DNA from 4 places in the Quadrisphaera setariae genome. Region 4 is predicted to be linked to each of the others. Evidence: riboswitches for the same ligand, from Rfam matches in the RefSeq annotation. Region 4 holds a riboswitch; each other region holds the start of a gene.

Region 1 (4,202 bases), on a different contig from region 4:
AGCGCGATGACGGCCCACACCGCGACCACGGCGAACCCGGCGATCGACACGAGCACCACGTAGACGGTGCCGGGGGCGACGTACGAGCTGACCAGCGACACCAGGCCGCCGGCGAGGCTCACCACCACGGCGAGCACGGGGATGTTCCGCCGGTCGGTGCGGGCGAACGCGGCCGGCAGGTCTCCGGTGAGCGCCAGGGAGCGCAGGAGGCGGGAGCAGGCGTACAGCCCCGACACCCCGGCGGACATGAGCGCGGTGATGATGACGACGGCGATGACGTCGGCCGCGTACGGGATGCCGGAGGCCGCGAAGACGGTGACGAACGGGCTGGTCTCCACGGACTCGTCGGCGCTGCCGAGCTGGTCGTAGGGCACCAGCGCGGCCATGACGACGATCGCTCCGACGAAGAAGACCACCAGCCGGACCATCGTGGTGCGGACGGCCTTGGGGACCACGCGCGCGGGGTCGTCGGTCTCGCCCGCGGCGATGGCGATGAGCTCGGTGCCGGAGAAGGCGTAGAACACCGCCAGGACGGCGACCAGCACTCCCCCGACACCGGCCGGCAGCAGCCCGTCGGGCGTGACGAAGTTCGACAGCAGCGGCGCGGGCGCGTCCGAGGCGCTGACCCCGACGATCGCGAGCGCACCCACCACGACGAAGACGACGACGGCGGTGACCTTCACGCCCGCGAGCAGGCTCTCGGTGTCTCCGTACAGGCGCACCGGCGCGAGGTTGACCGCCAGGAGCAGCGCCGCGAACACCGCGCACCACACCCAGACCGGCACCCCGGGGAACCACCGCTGCATGAGCAGGCCGGATGCGGTGAGCTCGGAGCCGATGGCGGCCACCCAGCACAGCCAGTACAGCCACGCCGTCGTGAAGCCCGTGCCGGCCCCGAGGATGCGGTGGGCGTACACGTGGAACCCGCCCGACTCCGGCATCTGCACGGCCAGCTCGCCGAGGCAGGTCATGAGCTGCCACGCCACCAGGGCGCCGACCACGTAGGCGATGACGGCGCCCAGGGGCCCGGCCTGGTAGATCGTGTAGCCGGACGAGATGAACAGGCCCGACCCGATGACGCCGCCGAGGGCGATCATCACCAGGTGGCGGGTCGTCAGGCCCCGGTGCAGCGCTGCCGCCTCCGGAGCTCCGTGGACGGGGGCGGGGGCGGGGGCGTGCGCCACGACGTCTCCTCGGGGGTCCGCTCTTGCCGCGCGCTCCGCGCGGCCGGGTCTTCACCTGGAGCACCCCACGCGGAGGAGGGTTGCTGGGCAGCCGGCCAGGGCCCGAGGCTGCCGCTCGTGACCGGGGCAGGACTGTAGGAGCACCCCTGCAGATCGTCAACGGCGGGTCTCGGCGGGGCGGGTTGACCGTCTCTTGACCCACCGGTAACTTCTCGGGCCAGGTCACGAGTGACAGCCTTGAAGCCCTGGCTGGCTGTCCAGCAACCCTCCTCCGCGGCGGGGTGCTCCAGGTGACGACCCGGCCGAGCACCCGCTCGGCAAGAGCGGTCCACGAGCACGACGCCGCCGCCCTCCTCGGGGGCGACCTGCGTCGACACCTGTTCCGCTCGCAGCTGGAGACGGCTGCCGGTGGACCCGACGTCACGGGCGCCGGCGCCCACGACGCCCGGAAGAGGTCCCCCGCGCCATGTCCCCCCTGAGCCCCGCCCACCCCCTCAGCCGCCGCCGCTTCGTCCTCGGCGTGGGTGGTCTGACCGTGGCCGCGCTCGCCCTGCCGGGATGCTCCAGCGGGTCTGGCAGCGCTCAGACGTCCGGCGCCGGGGCGACGTCCGGCGCTCCCGTGGAGGGCGGCTCCCTCGTCTTCGCCGACATCGAGCTGCAGACCGACTTCCAGACGCAGCGCGCCTTCAACTACACGCAGGCCAACGTGTACCGGAACATCGCCGACCGGCTCACCGCCTTCGACCCGGCCACCGGGAAGGTCGTGCCGTGGATCGCCTCGCAGTGGGCGGTCAGCCCCGACAACACCGAGTTCACCTTCACCATCAGGCCCGGGGTGACGTTCTCCGACGGGACCCCGCTGGACGCGGCGGCGGTCAAGGCCAACCTCGACCAGCTCGGCCTGGGCGACCCCGCGCGCAACATCATCAAGAACCGCGACTTCATCGGCTACGCCAGCTCCGAGGTGGTGGGCGCTGACCAGGTGCTGGTCAGGCTCTCGCAGCCCAACGCCGACTTCCTCAAGGCCACCGCCGCGGCCACCAGCAGCCTCGTGGCGCTGAAGACCCTCGCGCTCGACTACGCGGGCCAGGCGAAGATCGAGAACGTCGTCGGCTCCGGCCCCTTCGTCTTCGCCTCCCAGGTGCCCGACCAGGAGCTGCGCTTCAGCAAGCGCGCCGACTACGCCTGGCCGTCGTCGGTCTCCACCAACCAGGGTCCCGCCCACCTCGACGAGGTGGTCTTCCGCGCGATCCCCGAGGTGGGGCTGCGCGTGGGGGCCGTCAGCTCCCAGCAGGCCGACGTCGCCCGCGGGGTGCAGCCGACGGACGAGGCGCTCGCGAAGCAGTCGGGCATCGCCCTGGTGGTGGCCGAGGCGCCCGAGCTCACCGCGAACTGGGCGGCCTTCCGCGGTGGGGCGCCCGTGGTCAGCGACCAGGCCGTCCGCCGGGCGCTGCAGATCGGGTTCGACAGGGAGGCCCTCAAGAAGACCGTGCTCAGCGAGAGCTACCCGCTGTCCGGCTCGGTGCTGAACCGCTCGGCGCCCGGGTTCACCGACCTGTCCGACCAGATCGCCTACGACGCCGCCGGCGCGAAGAAGCTCCTCGACGACGCCGGCTGGGTGCCCGGCTCCGACGGCGTGCGCGTCAAGGACGGGCAGCGGCTCAGCGTCGCCGTGGCGGCCAGCTCCCGCAGCGTGGTCATCAAGCCGGCCTTCGAGTTCATCGAGTCGGAGTGGCGCAAGATCGGTGTGGAGCTGAAGAACAACGCCGGCGACAGCGCGATCTTCACCACCGCGCTGGGTGACAAGACCTACCCGATCGTCGGGTCGCGGCAGTTCTACCTGGGTGGCCTCGCCCCGCTGTTCAGCGCCGAGGGCAACACCAACACCTACGTCTCCGACGCCCAGCTCAACGAGCTGTTCGGCCAGGAGCGGGCCGCCACCGACGACGCCTCCCGCGACGCCGCGCTGACCGCGGTGCAGGAGCGGCTGGTCCTCGGCACCAACCTGCTCATCCCGCTGTGGGACGAGGTGCAGGTCCACGCCGTCGGCAAGGGCGTCCACATCACCTTCGACGGCGGCACCGCGCCGCTGCTGCAGGAAGCGTGGAAGGACGCGTGAGCGGCACCGCCCGCTACGTCGCCGGCAGGGTCGGGCAGGCGCTGCTCGTCCTGTGGGTGACGTACACGCTCGTGTTCCTGGCGGTGCAGGCGCTGCCGTCGGACCCGGTGACCATCTTCCTGGCCTCCGACGCCGGCGGTGACCCCGCGCTCATCGCGCAGGTCAACGCCTTCTACGGCTACGACCGGCCCTGGTACGTCCAGTACGGCTCCCAGCTGCTGCACCTGCTGCGGGGAGACGTGGGCTTCTCGCTGTCCACGGGGCAGCCGGTGCTGGAGCGCATCGGCGACGTCGTGGGCAGCACGGTGGCGCTCGCCTCCACCGGGCTCGTGCTCAGCGTGGTCATCGCGGTGGCCGTCAGCGCCGCCGTCCACCTGGCCGACGCGCCGCGGCTCAGCCGGTTCGTCCGGTCCACCCCGTCGCTGTTCAGCGCCGTGCCGGTGTTCTGGCTGGGGATCGTGGTGCTGCAGGTCTTCTCCTTCCAGCTGGGGATCCTGCCGCTGTTCCCGGACGGCTCCCTCGTCTCGCTGCTCATCCCCGCCCTCGTGCTGGCGGTGCCGGTCTCCGCGCCGATCGCCCAGGTCCTGCTGGTCAGCGTGGAGGAGGCCGGCGAGCAGCCGTTCGTGCGCACGGCGAAGGCCAAGGGACTGCGGCCCTCCCGGGTGTTCTGGGCGCACGTGCTGCGGACCTCGCTGCCGGGGGCGGTCGCCGTCATCGGCACCACCCTGGGCGTGCTCGTGGCCGGGTCCGTCATCACCGAGACCGTCTTCGGGCGCCCCGGCCTGGGCTCGGTGCTCCTCAAGGCCGTGGTCGCGCAGGACGTGACGCTGGTGCAGGGGCTCGTGCTGCTGACCACCGCCGTCGTCGTCCTCACCGCCCTGGTCCTGGACCTGCTGGCC
Region 2 (4,202 bases), on a different contig from region 4:
TGAGGGTGATGAGCCCGGCCTGCTGCAGCACATACAGGCCCTGCGCCTCGTTGGCGGGGTCGGAGTACAGCGACACCGTGCCGCCCTGGGGGATCTCCTGGGGCGTCTTGTACTTGTCCGACCACAGCCCGAAGCCCCACCGGAAGACCGGGGTGGCCGCCTCCTCCTTGAAGTCGGGGTTGGCCTGCAGCACCTGCCCCAGCCACAGCTTGTGCTGGTAGACGGTGCCGGCCACCTCGCCGTCGCTGACGGCGCGGTTGATGGTGTTCGAGTCCGCCAGGGCCTTGAACGCGATCGTGATGCCGTGCTCCGGGGCGACGTCCTTCGCGATGTACTCGATGAGCGCCTGCTCGCGGGCGTTGCCCTCGGCGGTGGCCACGTAGAGCGTGGCGCCGGGGGTGGTGTTGGCGGTCTCGGTGCCGCCGAGGCGGGGGACCACCACGGCGGCCGCGACGGCCAGCACGGCCACCGCCCCACCGGCGACCCACGGCCACCGCTTGCGCTGCTTGACCTCGAAGCCGTGGCTCTCGGTGCCGCCGGTGGAGGGACGGGTCTCAGTGGTGGACATCGGTGAGCTCCTTCGGAGAAGCGCTGGCGCTGGTCTGGGCGGTGGAGGACGACGACGAGGACGTCGCGCCGGACGTGCCGGCGCGGCGCTGGCGCGGGAGGCGGCGGCGCGAGTGGGGGGTGGTGGCGCGCACGGCGGCGTCGCCGAGCGCCTGGACGGCGGCGACGAGGGCGACCAGCACGACGATCGTGGTGATCATCACGTTGTGGTCGAAGCGCTGGTACCCGTAGGTGACGGCCACGTAGCCGATGCCGCCGGCGCCGATGGTGCCTGCGATGGCCGAGTACTCGATCATCGCGATGGTGTTGATGGTCAGGCCGCCGAGGATCGACGGGACGGCCTCGGCCAGCTTGACGCTGGTGAGCACCTGCAGCGGTGAGGCGCCGGAGGCGCGGGCCACCCGGACCAGTGACGGCGGCACCGACCGCAGGGAGTTCTCCACGATGCGGCTGAAGAACGCCGTGCCGGCCAGGGCCATCGGCACCACCGCGGCGGGGATGCCGATGTTGGTGCCGGTGACGAACCGCGTGAACGGCACGAGCGCGGCCATGAGGATGAGGAACGGCAGCGACCGGCCCACGCTCACCACGGCGGAGAGCACCCGGTGCAGCACGGGCCGCGGCGTCAGGCCGCCGGGGCCGAGGGCGTCCAGGGCCACGCCCAGGGGCACACCGAGGACGACGACGACCGCCATCGTCACCCCGACCATGACGAGGGTGTCGCCGAGGGCCGGCAGCACGAGGGCGGGGATCTCCGCCCAGGTCAGGTCGGTGCTGGTGGCGGCCAGCACCGGGGAGAGCAGGACGGTGCTCATGCCACGACCTCCAGGGTCTGCGCGGCGACGCGCTGCTCTGCGGCGTCGGACTCCTCGCGCTGCGCGTGCAGCCCGAGGCCGATGAGGGCGGCCTCGACGTCGTCGTCGTCCAGGTGCGCTGGTGCCCCGACGACGGCGTGGCCCACGGCCACCCCGGCGACGGTGCTCAGCGACGCGCCCAGCAGCTCGAGGTCGGTGCCCAGCGTGCGGGAGGCGCGGACCAGCCAGTCGGCGGGGACGCGGTTGCCGGCGTGGCTGACCACCCACACCGACCGCTGTTCGCCCTGCTCGGTGGTGCCGGCGTGGGCGCGGCGCGGCAGCAGCGCCCGGCCGAGCGGGGACGCCGGGGTGTGCAGCAGGTCGACGAGGGCGCCGTGCTCGACGATGCGGCCGTGGTCGAGCCGGGCGACGGTGTCGGCCACCGCCACGACGGTGTCCATCTCGTGCGTGATGAACAGGACGGCCAGCTGCAGGTCGTCGCGGAGCTCCTTGAGCAGCGCCACGATGCTCGCGGTGGCCTGCGGGTCCAGGCCCGAGGTCGCCTCGTCCGACAGCAGCACGCCCGGCCGCAGCGCGAGGGCGCGGGCGATGCCCACGCGCTGGCGCTGCCCGCCGGAGAGCTCGTGCGGGTAGCGGTGGGCCTTGTCCGCCAGGCCCACGCGCTCGAGCAGCTCGGCGACGCGCGCCCTGCGCTGCGCGGGGACCACGCCGAGGTGCTTGAGCGGCAGCTCGACGTTCTGCGCGGCGGTGCGGCGGGTGAGCAGGCCGTCGGCCTGGAACACGGTGCCGATGCCGCGGCGCGCCTCGCGCAGGTCCTTCTCGGACAGCGCGGTGAGGTCGCGGCCGCCCACGACGACCGCGCCCGACGTCGGGCGCTCCAGCAGGGTGGTGCAGGCGGCGAGCGTCGACTTGCCGGCGCCGGACGGACCGACGACGGCGGTGATCTCGCCGGGGGAGACCGTGAGGTCGAGGGAGTCCAGCACGGTGGTGGCGTGCTGGCCCTCGCCGTAGGTCTTCGTGAGCGACCTGAGCTCGATCACGGCTCGATCACCGTGGCCTCCGGGGTGGTGGGGGGATGGTCAGGGCAGGGGGCATCGCCCACTGGCGGTCACTCACAGTGACGGCGAGCGGGAGCAGGGATGTGCCGCGGGTGCGGCGCGCGGAGGTGCGACGCGCGGGTGCAGGGGCCCCGCACTCACGCCCGGCGTCGGGGCGAGCGGGGGCCGCGGGTGCTGCTGCCGGAGGACCCGGCGGTCAGCGACCTGCGGTCAGGCGCGCCGCCAGCGACAGTCGTCGCTGGTCAGACACATCAGTCGGGCGTGCGTGTGCACGTCGGCTCCTCGAAGTCGTCGTCCTTGCGCGTGCCGGTGGGCACGCGCCTGGTCTTCACCCGGAGCACCCCATGACGAGCAGGGTTGCCGGCCAGCGAGCCGGGGCTTGGCGCTGGCGCTCATGACCTGGGCAGGACCGTAGCGGATCGATCGCTCACGAGTCAACGCTCTGTCACGAGCAGCGTGGCGGGATCTCCACGTCCGCTGGCAGGGCAGGGCCTGCCGCGGGCGCCGCTGCGGCCGCTAGCGTCCGCGCGTGGAGATGACGCGCGCCGCGGCCCTGGTCGAGCGGGAGGCCGGGCGGCTCGCCGCAGCCCTCCGGCCGGAGGCCCTCGCCGTCGTCGTCCCCGGCTGTCCGGGGTGGACGGTGGCCGACCTGGCCCGCCACACCGGCGGGGTGCACCGGTGGGCGCGGGCGGCGCTGGCCACCGCCCCGGACGGCGCCCCCGGTGAGGAGCTCCCGGGGCCGCAGGACGACGACGCCGTTCCCGCGTGGTTCGCCGAGGGCGCCGACGAGCTCGTGGTGGCGCTGGCCTCGACGTCGCCGGCGGCGCCCTGCTGGACGTTCGCCGCCGCGGAGGCGCCCGCGACCGCGGCCTTCTGGGCGCGGCGCCAGGTGCACGAGACCGCGCTGCACCGCTGGGACGCCGAGTCGGCGCTCTCGGCCGCTGGCCTGAGCGCTGCGCCCGACCCGGCCGCGTGGGTGGAGGACGACGTCGCCGCGGACGGCGTGGCGGAGGTCGCCGACGTCATGCTCCCGCGGCAGGTGCGGCTCGGGCGCACCCCGGCGCTCCCGGGGGCGCTCGCGCTGGAGAGCGCCTCGGGGTGCTCGGTGATCGGCAGGGGAGCCGAGCCGGTGGCGGAGCTGACCGGATCCGCGCCCACGCTGCTGCTCCTGCTGTGGGGGCGCACCACCCTCGACGCCGAGCTGGCGTCCGGCCGGCTGGCGCTGGCGGGCAGCCGCGAGGCGGCTGACCACCTGCTCTCCGGCGCCCTCACCCCCTGAGCGCCCCACATGTCGACCGGCACTGGCGCGGGGGAGTGCCAGTGGTGGGGCCGTCAGACCGGCACTGGCGCGGGAGAGTGCCGGTGGTGGGGCTGCCTGACCGGCACTGCGGCGGGAGAGTGCCGGTGGTGAGAGGAGGTCAGAGGGTGAGCAGGCCCACGTGAGCGGCCAGCGACGGGGCCAGGGCCACCAGCTGCACCGCGTCGACGGTGCACCCGCGCAGCCCGTCGGCCCCGCGCAGGTCCTCCAGCGTCGCGCCGCGCAGGTCGACGTCGTCGCAGCGCGCTCCCGCCAGGTCGGCATCGGTGAGGTCGCTGCCCGCGAACGAGACGCGCCGCAGCTGGGCACCCGTGAGGTCCGCGCCGCGCAGGTCGCACCCGTCGAGCAGCACGTCGGTGAGCTGTGCATCGCGCAGCACCGCTCCGTCGAGCCGGCAGCGCCGCAGCACCACCCGGTCCAGCCGCGCCCCCACCAGCCGCAGCG
Region 3 (4,202 bases), on a different contig from region 4:
CGTGGGCGGTGAGGTCGGTCTCCAGGTCGCTGGACCAGTGGCCCGCCACGGCGAGGAGGTCGGCGTCGGTGGGGTCGAGGGAGGCCGCGACCACCCGCTCGGCCTCCTCCTGGGAGGCCACCACCTCGGCCTTGACCCAGAAGAGCACGCGCACGTCGTCGGGACGGCGACCGGCGGCCCGCGCCGCCTCGTGCACGCGGGCGCGGTAGGCGCGGATGCTGGCGGCGTCGAGCGGGGCGTAGGCCAGCTGCACGTCGGAGTGGGCTCCGGAGAAGGCCAGGCCTCGCGGAGACCCTCCCGGGGAGACCACCAGGGGCTCCCCCGCCCGGCCGTCGTCGAAGGGAGCGGCGTTCAGCGGCCCGGTGACGTCGAAGTAGCGGCCCTCGTGGTGGCGGGCGCGGATGCGGCTGCCGTCGGCGTACCGCCCGTCGTCCGCGAGCGCGCCGTCCTCCCAGGAGCGCCAGAGGTCCTTGACCAGGCCGGTCCACTCGTCAGCGCGGTCGTAGGCGGCGTCGTGGTCGAGCGGTGGGGTCCCGCTGACGTGCCGGGCGCTGCCGGTGTCGGTCACCACGTTGAGGCCGAACCGCCCGCCGGAGAGGTGCTGCAGCGTGGCCGCCTGCCGCGCGGCGAGGTAGGGCGGGGTGATCCCGGCGTTGACGGTGGGCACCAGGCCGATGCGCGACGTCGCGGCGAACAGGTACGGGGCGAGGAGCAGCGGGTCGTGCTTGGGGCCGCCGTAGGCGCCGCGCACCCGCAGCTCGAGGGTCTCGGGGTTCCCCAGGGAGACGGCGTCCTCCATGACCACGAGGTCGACGCCGGCCCGCTCCAGCTCGCGGACGGCCTGCTGGTACACGTCGGGGCGGCGCCAGTCCCAGCCCCACGCCCAGTCGGGGCGCCCCCAGCCCTGGGGCCCGAAGCCGCGGGAGAAGAAGTAGCCGACGTGCTGCAGGCGGCTCACGCGGCACCTCCCTGCAGCTGGCCCTCGAGGCTGTCCGCGTGGGCGGTCACGAGCTCCGCGGCCACCAGGGCGCGGCGCAGGTCGGCCTGGAGGTCCTCGACGTCCTCGATGCCCACCGAGAGGCGGACCGTCCCGGGGTGGACGCCGGCGCGCTCGCGCTCGGCGTCGGTGCGGTGGGCGTGCGTGGTGGAGGCCGGGTGCACCACGAGGGAGCGGACGTCGCCGAGGTGCGTCATGTGGCTGAACAGCTGCAGCGCCTCGATGAAGCGGCGCGCTGCTGGCGCGCCGCCGCGCAGCGTCACCGCGACCACCGCGCCGGAGCCGCGGGGCAGGTAGCGGCGGGCGCGCAGGTGGGACGGGCTGGAGGCGAGGCTCGCGTGGTCCACGCGCAGCACCGCTGGCTGGCGCTCCAGCCAGGCCGCGAGCAGCGCCGCGCTGCGGCAGTGCTGCGCCATCCGCAGCGACAGCGTCTCCACGCCCTGCTGCACGAGGAAGGCGTTGAAGGGCGACAGCACCGGGCCGAAGCGCGCGGCGACGTGGTGGCGGGCGTGCTCGGCGTAGGCGCGCTCCCCGTGCAGGTCGAGCCAGCTGCGCCCGCCGAGCACGGCGCTCGGCTCGGCGAGCTGGGCGAACAGCGGCGAGCCGTCGTCGTCGTGAGCGCCCCAGTCGAACCCCCTCCCGACGACGACGACGCCGCCGAGCGCGGTCCCGTGCCCGGAGAGGAACTTGCTGGCCGAGTGCACCACCACGTCCGCGCCGTGCTCCAGCGGCCGCAGCAGGTAGGGGGTGGCCAGGGTGTTGTCCACCACGAGGGGCACCCCGTGGTCGTGCGCGACGGCCGCGACGGCCGCGGTGTCGAGCACCTCGTTGCGGGGGTTGGACAGCGACTCGGCGAAGAGCACGCGGGTGGTGGGGCGCAGGAGGCGGCGCCAGGCCTGCGGGTCGGCGTGGTCGGTGACGAAGTCCACCGAGATGCCGAACCTGGCGAAGTTCTCCGCGAGCAGGCCGCGCGAGCCCTCGTAGAGGTGGTCCGAGGCGAGCACGTGGTCCCCGTGCTGCAGCAGGCCCAGCAGCGCGGTGGTGATGGCCGCCTGCCCGGTGCCCACGACCAGCGCCTCGGCGCCGCCCTCCAGCGCCGCGAGGCGCCGCTCGAGGGCGGCGGTGGTGGGGTTGGCGATGCGGGAGTAGACGAAGCCGTCGTCCTCGCCGGAGAAGCGGGCGGCCGCGGTCGCGGAGTCCTCGAAGCGGAAGCCGGCGGAGACGTGGATCGGCGCCACGCGGTCGCCGTGACCGGCGGCCCCGGCGTCCGCGCCGGCGTGGACCTGCTGGGTGGTGAAGCCGTAGCCCGCGGTGCGGGCCTGGGGTGCGGGGAGCGCCGGCTGGGTGCGCGCGGAGCGCGGGGCCGGGTGGCGGACGGTCTGGACGGGGTGAGGGGTCGGGGCGGTCTGCACGGTCATCGGAGGTGCCTCTCGGGAGCGCCGCGGCGTGCGGCGCCGCAGTGACCGCGCGTCGACGACGACGCGCGGCAGCTGCGGGGGGGCGGTCGGGGGGTCAGCGCTGGGTCAGCGCTGACAGCCACCACCCGTGGTGAGGGCGAGGTCGATGTGCAGGCGTCGCACGAGGACAGGACGGACGGGCACAGGTCGGTCGAGCACGGAGGTCCTCCATCGGCCGTGGCGGGAGCACCTGGCGCAGCGGGCTGCGCTGGTTGCTGCGGCGTCGACGAGCCACGTCTCTCGGCCGCTCTGGATGGTCGAGATCGACGGTAGGGGCGCTCCACCCCCACCGTCAACCGTCCACCCCTGCCTCAGGCGGGCAGCGGCGCCTTGCTCCACTCGCTGGTGTAGGCGAGCCCGCTGCGCTTGAACATCTGGGTGACGGGGCAGCGGCGCTCGGTCTCGGCGTGGAAGGTCTCGAAGACGTCGTCGGCTGCGTCGGTCTCGACGGTCACCTTCACGGCGACCCTGTCGAAGTTGGCGTTGCCCTCGGCTCCGCCGGCGATGACGGAGGGGTCCAGGTCGCCCTGGATGTGGAACGACCACTTGCCCAGGGCGATGCCCAGGCTGGAGGCGACCAGGCTCCCGGTCACCTGGTTGCAGCTGGTCAGCGCCCCGAGGAGGTAGCTCAGGGGGCTCGGCGCCGCGTCGTCGCCCCCGAAGGAGGGGTAGGTGTCGGCGGTGAAGACGTGTTCGTGGTCGCCGGCGACCACGAGGCGCTGGGCCACCCCGCTGCCCTCGGCGTCGACGACGAAGGGGACGGTCTGCTTGATGGGCATGGTCCGGACACTACTTGTCGCGCACGACTGGTCGTCAAGGGCCGCCAGCGCCTCCACGGGCCGCTCCCAGGGCCGGGCCGTCACTCGACCTCCTCCAGGACGAGCCCGGGCACGGGGCGCACCCTCCGCGCGCCGCGCGCGTCGCGCCGGCCCGGGCGTCGGCGCAGGATGGCGGGGTGAGCACGCCCCTCCCCGCGCCCCTCCTGGACCTCCTCCGCAAGCCCTCCCCCTGCTTCGTGGCCACGCTCATGCCGGACGGCTCTCCGCAGCTGACGGAGACGTGGGTGACCACCGACGGCGAGAACGTGGTCATCAACGTGGTGGACGGGATGCAGAAGGCGCGCAACGTGGCGCGCGACCCGCGGGTGGCCGTCAACGTGGTGGACCCTGACGACCCGTTCCGCTTCTTCCAGGTGCGCGGCCGGGTGGTGAAGGCCACCACCGAGGGCGGGAGGGAGGGCATCGACGAGCTGTCGATGAAGTACCTGGGCCGGCCCTACCCGCAGTTCGACGGCGGGGGCGCGCGGCTGGTGCTGACCATCGCCGCCGACTCGGTGACCTCTCCCCGGAGCTGACCCCTCGCCAGCGCCGCCCCCTCGGCGCGACCATGGCGCGGTGAGCGCTGCGAAGACCACGTGCGTCGTCGTCGGCGGGGGCCCGGCGGGCGTCGTCCTGGGGCTCCTGCTCGCCCGCGCGGGTGTGGAGGTGACCGTGCTGGAGAAGCACGCCGACTTCCACCGGGACTTCCGCGGCGACACCGTGCACCCCAGCACGCTGCAGCTCCTCGACGACCTGGGCCTGTACGGGCGCTTCGCCGCGCTCCCGCACAGCGAGGTGCGCCGGGTGGAGCTCGTCGCGGGCAGCGGCGCGGTCGTGGCCGACTTCGAGCGCCTCGGCCGCCTGCTGCCGGGCCTGCGCCACCCCTTCATCGCGATGGTGCCCCAGTGGGACCTCCTGACGCTGCTGGCC
Region 4 (4,202 bases):
AGCCAGGGCGTCGGCGCGATGCGGGTGGAGCTGCTCGGGCAGACCCTCGACGACGCCGCCGGTGAGGCGTTCGACAAGGTCGCGCGCCTGCTCGGGCTGCCCTACCCCGGCGGCCCGCACGTGCAGCGCGCCGCCGAGTCCGGCGATCCCGCGGCGTTCCCCTTCCCCCGCGGCCTGACGGCCGCGCACGACCTGCGCCGCCACCCGTACGACTTCTCCTTCTCCGGGCTCAAGACGGCCGTCGCCCGCCAGGTCGACGCGCACCGCCGCGCCGGAGGCGAGCTGGACGAGCGCTTCGTCGCCGACGTCGCCGCGTCCTTCTCCGAGGCCGTGGCTGACGTCCTCGCGCGCAAGACGGTGACCGCGGCCCTGGACCGCGGCGTGCAGACGGTGCTGCTGGGCGGCGGGGTGGCCGCGAACGCGCGCGTGCGCGGGCTCCTGGCCGAGCGGTGCGAGGCCGCCGGGCTGGACCTGCGGGTGCCACCGCTGCGGCTGTGCACCGACAACGGCGCCATGGTCGCCGCGCTGGGTGCGCTCGCGCTGGCCGACGGGCTCGGGCCCTCCCCGCTGGAGCTGGCCACCGACCCCGGGCTGCCGGTCTCCACCATCGTCGTCTGACCCGTCGATCGAACCAGAGAGCAGGTCCCGCGGTGCACGGCGAGTACAAGGTCCCCGGCGGCAAGCTCGTGGTGGTCGACCTCGACGTCGACGACGCAGCCCCCGGCGGGGTGCTGCGCGGCGTCCGCGTCTCCGGGGACTTCTTCCTCGAGCCCGACGACGCCCTCGAGGCCATCGACGCCGCGCTGGAGGGCGCCCCCGCTGACGCCGACGCCGCCGACCTGGCGGGCCGGGTGCGCGCCGCCCTGCCGGCCGGTGCCGTGCTCCTGGGGATCACGCCGGAGGCCGTCGCCGTCGTCGTCCGACGCGCCCTGGCGCGGGCGACCGGCTTCGCCGACCACACCTGGTCGCTCGTGCACCGGGGACCGGAGAGCCCCGAGCTGCTCATGGCCCTCGACGAGGTGCTGCTCGCCTCGGTGGCGTCGGGAGAGCGGGGGCCCACGCTGCGCGTGTGGGAGTGGGACCGCCCGACGGTGATCATCGGGAGCTTCCAGTCGCTGCGCAACGAGGTCGACGGCGAGGCGGCCGCGGCGCTGGGGGTCGACGTCGTGCGGCGGATCAGCGGCGGCGGGGCGATGTTCGCCGAGCCCGGCAACACCATCACGTGGTCCCTGACGGTGCCCGACTCCCTCGTGGCGGGGCTCAGCTTCGTGGACTCCTACGCCTACCTGGACGCCTGGGTGCTGGAGGCCCTCGGCGACCTCGGCGTCAAGGCCGAGTACCGGCCCATCAACGACATCGTCTCCGCGGCCGGCAAGATCGCCGGGGCGGCGCAGAAGCGCGTGCCCGGCGCCGTGCTGCACCACGTGACGATGTCCTACGACATCGACGCCGCCAAGATGCTGCAGGTGCTGCGCATCGGGCGCGAGAAGCTCTCCGACAAGGGCACCACCAGCGCCGCCAAGCGCGTGGACCCGCTGCGCTCGCAGACCGGGATGGCCCGCGACGACGTCATCGCCGCGATGGCCGCCTCGTTCCGCGGGCGGTACGGGCTCGTGGACGGCGACGTCACCGCCGCGGAGCTGGCGGCGGCCCGCGAGCTGGCGCAGAGCAAGTACCTCGACCCGGCCTGGACCGCCAGGGTGCCCTGACGCTACGGTGCCGCCCAGGTCATGAGCGCCAGCGCCAAGCCCCGGCTCGCTGGCCAGCAACCCCCGCGTCGTGGGGTGCTCCGGGTGATGACCGGACCAGGCGTCCGCGCCCGGTAACGACGCGCTCCTCCTCGTCGGTCCCGGGCACCGCCGCCTGGTGACGACCACCGATCGCCGAGGAGAGCGCTGTCGATGAGCACCACCACCCAGCCCACCAGCACGCCCACCAGCACGCCCACCAGCACGCCCACCAGCCAGGCCGAGCGGCTCGCCGCGGCGCGCGCCCGCCTGCAGCCCGTCTTCGACGACGTGGCGCAGGGCGTGGTGCAGCGCGAGGTCGACCACCAGCTGCCGCGCGAGCAGGTGCGCGCCCTCGTCGAGGCGGGCTTCACGCGCCTGCGCGTGCCGGTGGAGCACGGCGGCGACGGCCTCGACCTCGTGGGCTTCACGGAGCTCCTCATCGACCTGGCCGCCGCCGACTCCAACCTCCCGCAGATCTTCCGCGGGCAGGTCGCGTGGGTCGAGCACCTGCTCTCCCTGCCCGAGGGGCCCTACCGCGACGCGTGGCTCGCACGGGTGGCCGCGGGGGAGTGGACCGGCAACGCCTGGAGCGAGACCGGCGGTACCACCCTCGGGGGGCAGGCGACCAAGGTCCGCCGCGACGCCGACGGCCGCTGGCGCATCAGCGGCCGCAAGTACTACACGACCGGCACGATCTACGCCGGCTGGAGCGACGTCGTCGCCCAGCTCACCGACGAGGCCACCCTCGCCGCGCAGGAGGCCGGAGACGCCGCCGCCGGGACCGTGACGGCGCTCGTGCGGCTGGACCAGCCCGGCGTGACCGTCAGCGACGACTGGGACGGCTTCGGCCAGCAGCTCACCGGCACCGGCACGCTGGTGCTCGAGGACGCCCTCGTCGAGGACGACGACCTCGCGGCCTTCGACGACAGGTTCCGCTACCAGACCGCGCTGTACCAGCTGGTGCTGCTGGCCGTGCACGCCGGCATCGCCGCCGCGGTGGAGCGCGACACCGCCCACGAGGTGCGCTCCCGCACCCGCTCCTACAGCCACGGCCTGGCGCCGGTGGTCCGCGAGGACCCGCAGGTGCTCGCGGTGGCCGGGGAGATCTCCTCGACCGCGTTCGCCGCCCGCGCGATCGCCCTGGCCGCCGCGGCCGCCGTCCAGGGGGCCGCGGACACCGCGCACGACCGCGACAGCGAGGCCGACCTGGCCGCGAACGTCCGCGCCGAGATCGCCACCGCGCAGGCGCAGGTGGTGCTGTCCGAGAGCGTGCCGCGCGCGGCGACGCTGCTGTTCAACACCCTCGGCGCCTCGGGGACGTCGCGCGCGAAGGACCTCGACCGGCACTGGCGCAACGCCCGCACGGTCGCGTCGCACAACCCGGTGATCTACAAGACCCGCATCGTGGGCGACTGGTCCGTCAACGGCACCACCCCGCCGTTCGTCTGGGCCATCGGCACGCACACCGAGGCCACGCCCGCGCCCCAGGGCTGACCGACCGTCCGTTCCTCTCCGCACCCTCCGCGGCAGGTGCGCCGAGCGCGCCGCCACAACCGCACGTGCCGCGGAGGGTGCGTCGAGGAGGGCCCGGGCACGGCACTCGCCGCGGAGAGTGCGCGAGGAGGAGCGGGCGGAGCGGGCGGTCAGACGGTGAGGGCCAGGCCGGCGGCGAAGGCCGCGTAGGCGGAGGACGCCACCGCCAGGCGCACCGCGGTCACCCTGCGGGTGGCGAAGAGCACCAGCAGGTAGCCCACGCACAGCAGGGTGGCGACCGCCGCCAGCAGCAGCGGTCCCTGCACGTGCCAGCTGGTGAAGGCCAGGCCCAGGCCCGTGGGGATGGTCGCCTGGATGACCATCGAGCCCGCCAGGTTGCCCAGCGCGAGCGACACCTTGCCCTTGCGGACCCAGATCAGCGCGTTGAGCATCTCCGGCAGCTCCGTCGCGACGGGCGCGAGCAGCAGCGCCACCAGCGACGCCGACAGGCCCAGCTGCGGGGCCAGCGCCTCCAGCTGGCCCACGAACACCTGCGACGCGGCGAAGATGACGGCCAGCGACACGACCACCTGCACGACGACGGCGGTGGTGCTCGGGCGCTCGCGGCGCGGCTGCGCCTTCAGCGGCTCGAGGTCCTCGGCGCTGTGCGCCTCGCCGCCGGCGCGCACCTGCCGCCAGCAGTAGACGGCGTACACGCCGAAGAACACCCACCCCAGCCACGGCTTCACCGTGAAGGCCACCAGACCGAGCCCGGCGGCCAGCGCGAAGCTCACGAGGAACCAGGTCTGGTCGCGCGCCAGCGAGCGCGTGTCGAGCTCGGCCAGCTGGGCGGTCTCGGCGTCGGTCGGTCCACCGGCGGCCGCCGCGCCGCCGCCCCGGGAGGAGCCCGTGGGCGCTCCGGCGGCGCCGACCCGCTCCGCGGCGACCACGCGGTTGCCGGCGCTGCGGTGCACCGCGCGTCGGTTGGTCAGCAGCACC

The links. Region 4 has a riboswitch for S-adenosylmethionine ahead of FMM08_RS00785 (acyl-CoA dehydrogenase family protein). Riboswitches for the same ligand answer to the same signal wherever they lie in the genome.
Region 1: another riboswitch for S-adenosylmethionine. It lies ahead of FMM08_RS17270 (ABC transporter substrate-binding protein); the one in region 4 lies ahead of FMM08_RS00785 (acyl-CoA dehydrogenase family protein).
Region 2: another riboswitch for S-adenosylmethionine. It lies ahead of FMM08_RS04840 (methionine ABC transporter ATP-binding protein); the one in region 4 lies ahead of FMM08_RS00785 (acyl-CoA dehydrogenase family protein).
Region 3: another riboswitch for S-adenosylmethionine. It lies ahead of FMM08_RS20670 (O-acetylhomoserine aminocarboxypropyltransferase/cysteine synthase family protein); the one in region 4 lies ahead of FMM08_RS00785 (acyl-CoA dehydrogenase family protein).

The regions. Positions count from the first base shown of each region.
Region 1 covers NZ_VKAC01000011.1:48,326-52,527, forward strand. Annotated here, with positions in the region: gene FMM08_RS17265 (amino acid permease) at 1-1,184, opposite strand, end outside; SAM riboswitch class IV at 1,199-1,307, opposite strand; SAM riboswitch class IV at 1,405-1,514, shown strand; gene FMM08_RS17270 (ABC transporter substrate-binding protein) at 1,651-3,303, shown strand; gene FMM08_RS17275 (ABC transporter permease) at 3,300-4,202, shown strand, end outside.
Region 2 covers NZ_VKAC01000002.1:344,357-348,558, forward strand. Annotated here, with positions in the region: gene FMM08_RS04830 (MetQ/NlpA family ABC transporter substrate-binding protein) at 1-568, opposite strand, end outside; gene FMM08_RS04835 (methionine ABC transporter permease) at 555-1,382, opposite strand; gene FMM08_RS04840 (methionine ABC transporter ATP-binding protein) at 1,379-2,422, opposite strand; SAM riboswitch class IV at 2,729-2,840, opposite strand; gene FMM08_RS04845 (maleylpyruvate isomerase N-terminal domain-containing protein) at 2,976-3,719, shown strand; gene FMM08_RS04850 (pentapeptide repeat-containing protein) at 3,859-4,202, opposite strand, start outside.
Region 3 covers NZ_VKAC01000016.1:12,330-16,531, reverse strand. Annotated here, with positions in the region: gene FMM08_RS20675 (LLM class flavin-dependent oxidoreductase) at 1-958, opposite strand, end outside; gene FMM08_RS20670 (O-acetylhomoserine aminocarboxypropyltransferase/cysteine synthase family protein) at 955-2,415, opposite strand; SAM riboswitch class I at 2,620-2,714, opposite strand; gene FMM08_RS20665 (OsmC family protein) at 2,766-3,233, opposite strand; gene FMM08_RS20660 (TIGR03618 family F420-dependent PPOX class oxidoreductase) at 3,410-3,808, shown strand; gene FMM08_RS20655 (FAD-dependent oxidoreductase) at 3,849-4,202, shown strand, end outside.
Region 4 covers NZ_VKAC01000001.1:138,795-142,996, forward strand. Annotated here, with positions in the region: gene tsaD (tRNA (adenosine(37)-N6)-threonylcarbamoyltransferase complex transferase subunit TsaD) at 1-618, shown strand, start outside; gene lplAB (lipoate-protein ligase LplAB) at 651-1,709, shown strand; SAM riboswitch class IV at 1,727-1,835, shown strand; gene FMM08_RS00785 (acyl-CoA dehydrogenase family protein) at 1,902-3,224, shown strand; gene FMM08_RS00790 (sodium:calcium antiporter) at 3,374-4,202, opposite strand, start outside.